One region of the Butyricicoccus sp. OF27-2pH9A genome, then DNA from elsewhere that is predicted to be linked to it. Evidence: a T-box and tRNA genes for the amino acid it is inferred to sense, from the RefSeq annotation. Region 1 holds a T-box; the other regions hold tRNA genes.
What was found. A T-box is a leader RNA that pairs with one kind of tRNA and senses whether it is charged. The one in region 1 lies ahead of PG722_RS11590 (valine--tRNA ligase), so its partner is inferred to be a tRNA-Val.
Positions count from the first base shown of each region.

Region 1 (3,275 bases):
CCACAGAGCGGACGAGAACCAGGTGTCGAGAACGTCCTCTTCCTGACGGATGTTCTTGCTGCCGCACTTCGGGCAGGTGCATACGTCGGTCTTGGAGACGGTCATCTCACCGCAGTCGTCGCAGTAGAACGCCGGAATGCGGTGCCCCCACCACAGCTGACGGGAGATACACCAGTCGTGTACGTTTTCCATCCAGCGCAGGTAGGTCTTGGAGAAACGGTCGGGCACGAACTTGGTCTTGCCCTCGTTTACAACGTCCATAGCGGGCTCGGCGAGCGGCGCCATCTTGACGAACCACTGCGCCGAGGTCATCGGCTCAACGGTCGTACCGCAGCGGTAGCAGGTGCCAACGTTGTGCTCGTGGTCCTCGATCTTGACCAGCCAGCCGCCTTCCTCGAGGTCCTTTACAACCGCCTTGCGGCACTCGTAGCGGTCCATGCCCTCGTACTTGCCGCCGTTTGCGTTGACGGTCGCGTCCTCGTTGAACACGAGAATCTGCTCGAGGTTGTGGCGCTGACCCATCTCGAAGTCGTTCGGGTCGTGGCACGGCGTAACCTTAACACAGCCGGTGCCGAACTCCATGTCAACGTACTCGTCGCCGAAAATCGGAATCTCGCGGTTCATGATCGGGAGGATGCAGGTCTTGCCGATCATGTGCTTGTAGCGCTCGTCGTTCGGGTTGACGGCAACGCCGGTATCGCCCATAAAGGTCTCCGGACGGGTGGTCGCAACCACCAGATCGCCCGAGCCGTCCGCCAGCGGATAGCGGATGTGCCACAGCTTGCCCGGCTGGGTTTCGTACTCAACCTCAGCGTCGGACAGGGCGGTCGCGCAATGCGGGCACCAGTTGATGATGCGGTGGCCCTTATAGATCAGGCCCTTGTTGTACAGGTTTACAAAAACCTCACGGACAGCCTTGGAGCAGCCCTCGTCCATGGTGAAGCGCTCGCGGTCCCAGTCGCAGGAGGTGCCGAGCTTCTTGAGCTGGCTGATAATGCGGCTGCCGAACTTGTCCTTCCACGCCCAGACGCGCTTCAGGAACTCCTCACGGCCGAGGTCGTAACGGGTCAGGCCCTCCTCCTTGCGGAGGTTCTCCTCTACCTTAATCTGGGTTGCGATACCGGCGTGGTCGGTGCCCGGCATCCACAGTGCCTCGTAGCCCTGCATGCGCTTGGTGCGGATGAGGATATCCTGCAGGGTCTCGTCGAATGCGTGGCCCATGTGCAGCTGGCCGGTAACATTCGGAGGCGGAATAACGATGGTGTACGGTTTCTTGTCCGGATTGACCTCGGCGTGGAAGAAGCCGGAATCGACCCAGAACTTGTACAGCTTGTCCTCGACCGATTTCGGGTCGTAGGTCTTAGGCAGTTCGCTCATTGATCTATCTCCTTCAATTTGATTTACGATATAAATGCGGGATACTTCTGTGCAAACAAAAAAGAGCATACTCATCCCGACAACAGGACGAAGTATGCTCCGTGGTACCACCTGAATTCGCGTAAAGACGCGCACTCGTTGCCCCGTAACGCGGGTTAGACGGAACAGCTTAACGAAAATTCGGCTGTTCTGCTCCAAAGCGACCTTCTTCTTCCCCGCCGAGGTGCTTGCACCGACCGCACCCTCTCTAAACGCGCAAAGGAAAAATACTCCTCTTTTTCACGGCATTTGCGTATTAACTTTAATATTATATCTGTTAAATTCGGGTTTGTCAAGGGATATCCCTTGTTTTCCGGCACCGACCCCCGGGGTACTTGAACCGCGCAGGCGGTTCACCCTATCCGGGCGGCTCCTTTTCAGCACCGGCTGAGCGGGGCACTCGAACTGCCGCAGGCGGGTTCGCCCCTAACGGGCGGAGAGTTTTTCGCTGAACCTCAGCGGGGGGATTCGCCGTCTGCGGACGGCGGGGATGTTGCGGCGCCCGCCGCGGGGACGACGCCGTACCCACGGCGGTGGGCAAAAAGGAAGGACAACCTGCGGTTTTCCTTCCTCTTTGAACTCCTACCTTTCCCTTTGCTTCATAGCCTGACGCAAACCAGAGAGCGGCGACCGCTTCGAAAAATAGGAACGGCAGTCGGGTTACTCTTGCGTTTGTTTCGCAAAATATTCGCAGTTCACAGATAGCGTACTGCTACACAGGCGGGTTAATCAACGCAAGGCGTGGCATGACAGTGCCGCGCAAATCCTTGGCACGTTGTAACGCACGGCACCTGCGAATTAAGCGTTTGGTACAATTTATCCTCGCAGGTGCTGTCTATAATAACGCGCTAAAGAATCGCGCGGCACTGTTATGCCGCGCCTGTGAAGACTTTCCGGTCTGTGTAGCAGTAATGTATCTGACTCTGCGAACAGGTTGAGAAAGACACGGAAGAAAAAATCCTCTGCCGTTCCCCTATTTCGCAGCGGTCACATGTCGGCAATCTGCGCCAGACTATCCAAGGGAAAGGGGTGATTCACAAGAGGGTGGAAACCGCAGGTGTCTACCCTCTTGTGCCCCCGCCGGGTAGGCGCACTCCCCGCTGAGGTTCAGCGAAAACCTCCCGCCCGTTAGGGGCGAACCCGCTGACGCAGTTCGCGCGCCCCGCTCAGCCGGTGCAGAGAAACAGGCTCCCGCCCGGCAGGAACTTACGAAAGTCTCCGCTTGAACTCCTCATACCCGAACATCCGCACGACCTCATCCGTGCCGTCGGCGCGTCTTACCGCGATGAGCGGCAGCGGCATGCCGTTAAACGTATTGGTCTTGACCATGGTGTAGAGCGCCATGTCCTCAAATACGACCTGCTCACCGGCGCCGAGCGCCACATCGAACGAATACTCACCGATGACGTCGCCTGCGAGACAGGAGCGGCCGGTCAGCAGATAGGTGAACGCCTTTTTCCCCGGCTCGCCGCCGCGGTACACCGGCGGACGGTACGGCACCTCGAGCACGTCCGGCATGTGGCACGCCGCCGAGGTATCCAGAATCGCAATGTCCTTATGGTTGTGCATCACCTCGAGCACGGTGGAGACCAGATAGCCCGCATTTAGCACAACGGCCTCGCCCGGCTCCAGATAAACCTGCACCTTGTACTTTTTCTGCAGATAATCAATGCAGTGCACCAGCGTTTCCACATCGTAATCCGCACGGGTGATATGGTGGCCGCCGCCGAGGTTGATCCATTTCAGGCCATCCATATACTGACCGAAATTCTGCTCAAATGCAGCGACAGTCCGCACCAGATCGTCCGAATTCTGCTCGCAGAGCGTGTGGAAATGGAAACCCTCAATGCCGTCGAGCA
Region 1 covers NZ_JAQEXK010000017.1:2,106-5,380, reverse strand. Annotated here, with positions in the region: gene PG722_RS11590 (valine--tRNA ligase) at 1-1,377, opposite strand, end outside; T-box leader at 1,458-1,669, opposite strand; gene nspC (carboxynorspermidine decarboxylase) at 2,623-3,275, opposite strand, start outside.

Region 2 (3,275 bases), on a different contig from region 1:
AGTGTCCCTTGCACTCCAGGACGAACGGCTCACCGGACGGACGGATGCCGTCGCCGCCGTAGATGACCGGATAGCGTATCTGCGGACAGTTGCCCTTCCACAGGTTCTTGACGCCGTATCCCACAGAGCGGCCAGCTGCTCGAGCTGCTCCTCCGTCCAGCAGAAGTGAAAACGCTTGCTCGGCTTGATGCCGCAGCTGTGCTTCTCGACTGCAGCCAGATTGGCTGCGAAGTTGTTGTTTTACATTGAATCTTCTTTCTTGTGCATTTTATCGTACAATGCCCATACGCCGCTTGACGATGTCGGTTGCAACGTCGCCAAGATAGTACATCACGCGATGCTCGCCGGACACTCTCGGTGCGCCGATTATGCGCTTGGCTTTGTGCTTGTCGGTAAAACCGTAGATTTTTGCGACTTGCTCCAGTGTCAGCAATACCATGTTCGAATACATCCGCATCAGATCGTTCTTGCCCCCCCTGACGGAGTTCCTGATTGGTTCAGGCGTTTATGTTTTACACCTCCTCGTGTGATTTATAATCACGCAGGTGGTACACTAATCACAACCAATCGAATGTTTGATATAAAGTAAAGGTGTTTGTTCTGACATTAGGAGAAAGAATCAAAAGAGAAAATGGTCGAAGTTCCCGACACCTATCTCAAGGGCCGCAAGCCGGAGGATTTCTGCGCTATGCATGTCCGCGGTGACAGTATGTATCCTGATTTCCGTGATGGTGATATCGTGCTGGTGCTCAAGCAGAACACCATGAACCACAGCGGCGAGATCGGAGTCATCAGCTATGGCGATGACGAAATGACCATCAAACGCATCAACTACGTTCAGAGCGAAGATTGGCTGAAGCTTGTGCCCCCGAACCCCGTCTTACCCGCCCAGACGGATCGAGGGCACCGACCCGGAAAGATGCCGTATTATCGGTATCCCGCGTGTACTGATACGCGCGTTCTAAATATAAAAATTACGCCCACCGGCTGCAACCGATGAGCGTTAGCGAGTGCATTCTACCCTCTTATTTTACAACCAAAGATGTTTTACAATAAAAACAAACGCATCAGACGGATGTTTCCGCAAAACGTTTAGCTATAATGGCAAGCGGTACTCCGTCCGGGTAAAGACCGCGCGCGATCTCTGGCACAAGGTCGAGGAAAAGAGTAGCGGCTATCTTTTTACGCAGCCGACTACCGGCAGACTGCACACCGAAACGTCCATGAAGCAGATGTGGCGCTCGTTCAAACAGGCGCTTGATCTCGACATGGGCGCGCAGATGGTACACGGCGCGATCGACCCGGAAACGTCGTTGTGGCTGATGATCTCACACCATACTGCCTGCGACACACTTATGCGACCGACCTGCAGTCCGCCGGTGTCCCGCTTAATGTTGCAAAGGATCTTCTGTGTCACCAGTCGATTGCCATGACGTCGCATATTTATACGCACCTCTCCGATGAAGCGTTCACGAACGCCTCGTTAAAGGTGCTCAGTTTTGCGACCGAGAGCAGGAAGAAAACGCAGAAAAAGTCGTCTCTATCCGTTGATTTTTGCTCCCGCACTTAGTCCCACATCCTGCACCCGTAAAAACCCCAAAAAAACCGCATTCACACAAAAACGAAAAAAGCTCCGCTTCCCTTGCGACGCTGTAAAAAGTTCAAATAAACAGAGAAAAAAGCTCCTAAACCACAATGTTTAGGAGCTTTTCGTTTGGTGGAAGTTACAGGGCTCGAACCTGTGACCCTCTGCTTGTAAGGCAGATGCTCTCCCAGCTGAGCTAAACTTCCATCGGGTCGTTGTCGTCTCATCCCTGACGACTTGTTTAGTATATAACAGAATTACGAATCTGTCAACACATTTTCTGAAAAAACTCCAAAAAATTTTTAGGCCCGAAAATTTGCGCCGCGCACAGCGTTCTCCGACATGCGCGGCGCAATGTATTATTTTATTGTTCCATATTTTCGCAGAACCGCATCAGCATTGCCGCAGCCTGTGCGCGGGTGGCATTCCCCTGTGGATTCAGTCTGCCGTGCGAGCCGTTGACGATTCCGTTCGCCGCCGCCCATCGCATGGCATCAGCCGCATAAGCGCTGACGGTATCCGCATCCGCAAAGGCATCCAGTGTGCCACTGGCTTCGGGCGCATCCGCATAGCGGTACAGCATGGTGACGAGCTGCTCTCGTGTAATGCCAGCCTCCGGCACGCGGCCATCCGAAATGCCTGCCGACTGCGCCCACGCCATGCCCTTCTCGTACCAGCTTGCACCGCCGGTCGTATCCGCACCCGCGTACCGTGCGAGAATCGTCATCAGCATACCGCGCGTGGTCGTGCCATCCGGCGAGAACGCATCCGTACCTGTACCGCTCATCAGACCCTTTTCCACAACACAGTGCACGGCATCGGCGTACCACTCGGTTGGCTTGACGTCATCGAAACTCACATTTTGAGCAGGCTGTCTCTCGAAAATAGGCGTAAGCGTGACATTGCACGCAGGCATGACGAATGTAAACTGACCGTCCTTCTCCGTCACTGCGACCGGCTTGCCGCTCTGGTCGGTAACCGCGATTGTTTTGAGCGCATAGCCTTCCTTTGGCACAGCTTTAATCATCACTGTGCTGCCTTTGGCTGCGTTTTTCGGCGTGATTGAGACCTCGCCGTGCTCACTCTTAGCCGCAGTCACCACACCGGTCGGCGTGCGGACCGAACCGCCGCCGCCACCACTGCCGCTCGTTCCGCCACTCTGCTGAACGGTGAACACCGGTGCTGCAGTCTGCGTGCCGTTCAGTTTAGTAAGTGCTTCCTCCGTCAGCGTCGTGTACGTTTTATCACCGATTTTCCACCCGTCAAACGTGTATCCGCGCTTACTGTCGGCCGGAAACGCCGTTCCGATATCTCCCGCGCCGTAAACGTTGGTCTGCGCACTGCTGTCCGCAAACACGAACGTGATCTCCGCGCGGCGCACGTCCACTGCAGAACGGTCGATCGTGTACGTCACGCCATGGATGGTCAGCGTATCGCCCGCGGCCACGGCATCCGGCGCAGAAACCGTAATCGGCTCGGTCGCAAAGCCGGTCAGTCGAATCGTCAGACCATCGATTACGGCAGTAACGGTACTCGGCGTGACAGCTGCCGTCTCGAGCGCCTTCTTAATCTGAAACGAGAAGGTTTGTACCTCGGGCAGCACATAGTTGCCCGCCTTTCCGCCTGCCAGAGCGACCGCGCGTGCGGTGTACGACCCGATTTCGGTCCGGCTGCCGTCCTCGATTATAAC
Region 2 covers NZ_JAQEXK010000013.1:83,152-86,426, forward strand. Annotated here, with positions in the region: gene PG722_RS10560 (hypothetical protein) at 1-124, opposite strand, end outside; gene PG722_RS10565 (hypothetical protein) at 269-439, opposite strand; gene PG722_RS10570 (S24/S26 family peptidase) at 632-1,000, shown strand; gene PG722_RS10575 (hypothetical protein) at 1,175-1,441, opposite strand; gene PG722_RS14240 (hypothetical protein) at 1,367-1,570, shown strand; tRNA gene PG722_RS10580 (tRNA-Val) at 1,716-1,791, opposite strand; gene PG722_RS10585 (S-layer homology domain-containing protein) at 1,950-3,275, opposite strand, start outside.
Region 2: it encodes a tRNA-Val, which carries the amino acid that the T-box ahead of PG722_RS11590 (valine--tRNA ligase) is inferred to sense. The anticodon was not compared.

Region 3 (3,275 bases), on a different contig from region 1:
CTGTTTTAGATATTCCTACAAATTTCCATCAAGATATTGACAACCACCTTAAAGGTGGTTATTCTTATCTTATAACAAACACCTTGCAGGTGATTATCAAAACAGAGGTGAGGTCAATGAAGCGCTTCAAGCTGTCCAACTCCGAGGAAATTCTGATGGACACCTTATGGCGGGAAAACCGTCCGCTCACAACGCTGCAGCTTGCCGAAAAAGTTACGGAAGCCCACTGGAACACCAACTATATCGACAAACTGCTCGGTCAGCTTGTCAAAAAAGGCATGGTGCAGGTCAGCGGTCTGCTGCAGAACGGACGCTATCAGTCGCGGCAGTTCGTCCCCTGCTACACCAAGGACGAATTTCTGGCGAACATGCTCGAGGAGCAAGGCGTGAACCAGGCACTGTTTGCCCGAATCGCCGTGGCGCTGTTCAAAAAACCTGCAAAATCAAACGAATCCGAGCAGGAAGAAAAGCTGATTGCCGAGCTGGAAAAAATGGTCGATCAGTACGAAGCTGCGCTGCAGAACAAAGAAGAGAAATAATATGCAAATAACCCTGTTTTCCTTTATATCTGCACTTTCGTGGAGCAGTTTGTTGATTATTGTAATCTATCTTGTGCGGCGCACACGCTTCCGGCCGCATTTCGGCGTGCTGACCATGATGCTGCTGTACCTGTTCTGCGCCGCGCGCCTGCTGCTGCCGCTCGAGTTTCCGTACACAGTGATTGTGAGCGACAGCGTCGTGTATCCGCGCATCTACAGCTTTCTGACGCGCAAGCCCGAGCCGGTCACACACCTGCCGGTCGGACTGCTTTTGTGTGCAATCTGGCTGTTCGGCACAGTTTTTCTGCTGATTCATTACGCGCTGCAGTATCGCAAAGCCATCCGCGCTGCGCGGCAAGCCAGGCCATGGGACAGCCGCACGGCTTCCCTGCTGAGTGAGATCCGGCGTCAGACCGGCCGCACCATCAAAGTTCGCGGACGTACAGCCGCAAATATCGAATCTGCCTTTGGCGTAGGTGTGCTGCGCCGGTACATCATTCTGCCGGACAAGACGTACACAGACGCCGAACTGCATTACATTCTGCTGCATGAGTACACGCATTTTCTCAACCATGATACGGCTGTCAAGCTGCTCGTAACGCTGTACTGCATCATTTTCTGGTGGAATCCGATCGTATACCTGCTGCAAAAGGATTTGGAACAAACGCTCGAGCTTAAGTGTGACCGTGCGATTGCACAGACGCTGAATGCACAGGAACGCACAGCCTATCTGCGCGCCATCCTCGCCGCAATGAAGCAAGGCTGTACACAGCAGCCGGTGCCGCAGCCGTCCACGGCCCTGTTTCGCGCCGAGGCGAACAAGGCCATGCGGGAGCGGTTCACCGCCGTGCTCGCCTGCGCGGAGCAGCCGAACGACCGAACCGCAAGCGCCGTACTCATCGGCAGCTTTGCTGTCCTGCTGGCACTGTCATATGCGGTGCTGCCGCAGCCGGCATTCGAGCCGCCGGCCGAGCCCGACAGCAACTCGACCGTCTATTTTGACGACGAGAATGCCTATCTCAAGCAAAGTGCGGACGGACGATACTGGCTGTGCATTGACGGTCACAAGCCGTATGAGCTGACAGAAGGTGACGTGCAATTTTATCTGGAGCACTCAGTTTTCAAATATATCCGCGAGACCGAGCAATAAAAGGCAGCTGCCGAAGGATAGCGGCAGCACAGAGAGTAAAAGCAAAATGTGGGACGAAAATAGAAGCAGCTGAGATGTGGGGTCTCAGCTGCTTTTGTGCAGACAAAAGAAAAAGCCACTCACAATGAGTGGCTTGGTGGTGGACATTAACGGGTTCGAACCGCTGACCTTCCGCACGTCAAGCGGATGCTCTTCCAGCTGAGCTAAATGTCCGAATCAGGGACGGCGGCTGCCATCCCTGCTGGCTGCAAGTTTTTACTTGGTCTTGCTGCGGCCCAGATACTCACCGGTACGGGTGTCGATCTGGATGCGCTCACCCTGCTCGATAAAGATCGGAACCTTAACAACAGCACCGGTCTCAACGGTAGCGGGCTTGAGTACGTTAGTAGCAGTGTTGCCCTTAACGCCCGGCTCGGTCTCAGTGATCTCGAGCTCAACGAACAGCGGCGGCTCAACTGCGAAAACGCTACCCTTGTAGGAAAGAACCTTAACGTTCTCGTTCTCCTTCACGAAACGGAAATCATCGCCCAGAGTATCCTTGCTGATCGGAATCTGCTCGTAGGTCTCGTTATCCATGAAGTAGTACAGGTCACCTTCATTGTACAGATACTGCATCTCGCGGCGCTCTACGAAAGCCTCCTCGAACTTAGCAGTCGGGTTGAAGGAGGTCTCAGTAACCGCACCGGTTACGACGTTCTTCATCTTGACACGAACAAAAGCAGCGCCCTTGCCCGGCTTTACATGCTGGAACTCAATAACCTGCTGTACCTGACCGTCCATTTCAAAAGTTACGCCGTTACGAAATTCACCTGCGGTCATAATCGCTATGCCTCCAAATAATAGTATTTTTTACATCATTAAGCATCATTCGACTGTTCATACAAAACAGTGCTTGTATATAATACCCTATTTTCGCGTATTTTGCAAGAGGGTAACGCATATTTTCTTGAAAATTTTTATTGCGGTGGAACTCGGCGCTTTCCTGCACTGGTTGACCGGGGCATACGAACTGCCGCAGGCGGGTTCGGCCTGACGGGCGGCTCCTTTTCCTGCACCGGCTGAGCGGGGTGCTCGAACTGCGTCAGCGGGTTCGCCCTGACGGGGCGGCTCCTTTTCCTGCACCGGCGGACCGGGGCACACGAACTGCGCAAGCGTGTTCGCCCTGACTGGGCGGCTCCTTTTTCTGCACCGGCGGACCGGGGTGCTCGAACTGCGTCAGCGGGTTCGCCCTTTCCGGGCGGAGCGTTTTTCGCTGAACCTCAGCGTGGGATTCGCCGCCGCTGCGGCGGGAGCGTGCCGCGCCCCGCGGCGGGGGCAAAAAGGAAGGACAACCTGCGGTTTTCCTTCCTCTTTGAACTCCTACCTTTCCCTTACTTCCTAATCTGGCGCAGATTTCCTATATGTGACCGCTCCGAAAAGGGGTACGGCAGAGGATTTTTTCTACCGTATCTTTCTCAACCTGTTCGCAGTGTCAGATACCGTACTGCTACACATACGGGCTACTCTGCGCAGGCGCGGCACAAGGTGAATTGCCCGCAGGGCAAGAGAGGGTCCCCTGGGGGGATAGCAGTGCCGCGCAATTCGTC
Region 3 covers NZ_JAQEXK010000001.1:46,693-49,967, forward strand. Annotated here, with positions in the region: gene PG722_RS00240 (BlaI/MecI/CopY family transcriptional regulator) at 117-539, shown strand; gene PG722_RS00245 (M56 family metallopeptidase) at 592-1,689, shown strand; tRNA gene PG722_RS00250 (tRNA-Val) at 1,827-1,902, opposite strand; gene efp (elongation factor P) at 1,945-2,511, opposite strand; gene PG722_RS00260 (hypothetical protein) at 2,771-3,007, opposite strand.
Region 3: it encodes a tRNA-Val, which carries the amino acid that the T-box ahead of PG722_RS11590 (valine--tRNA ligase) is inferred to sense. The anticodon was not compared.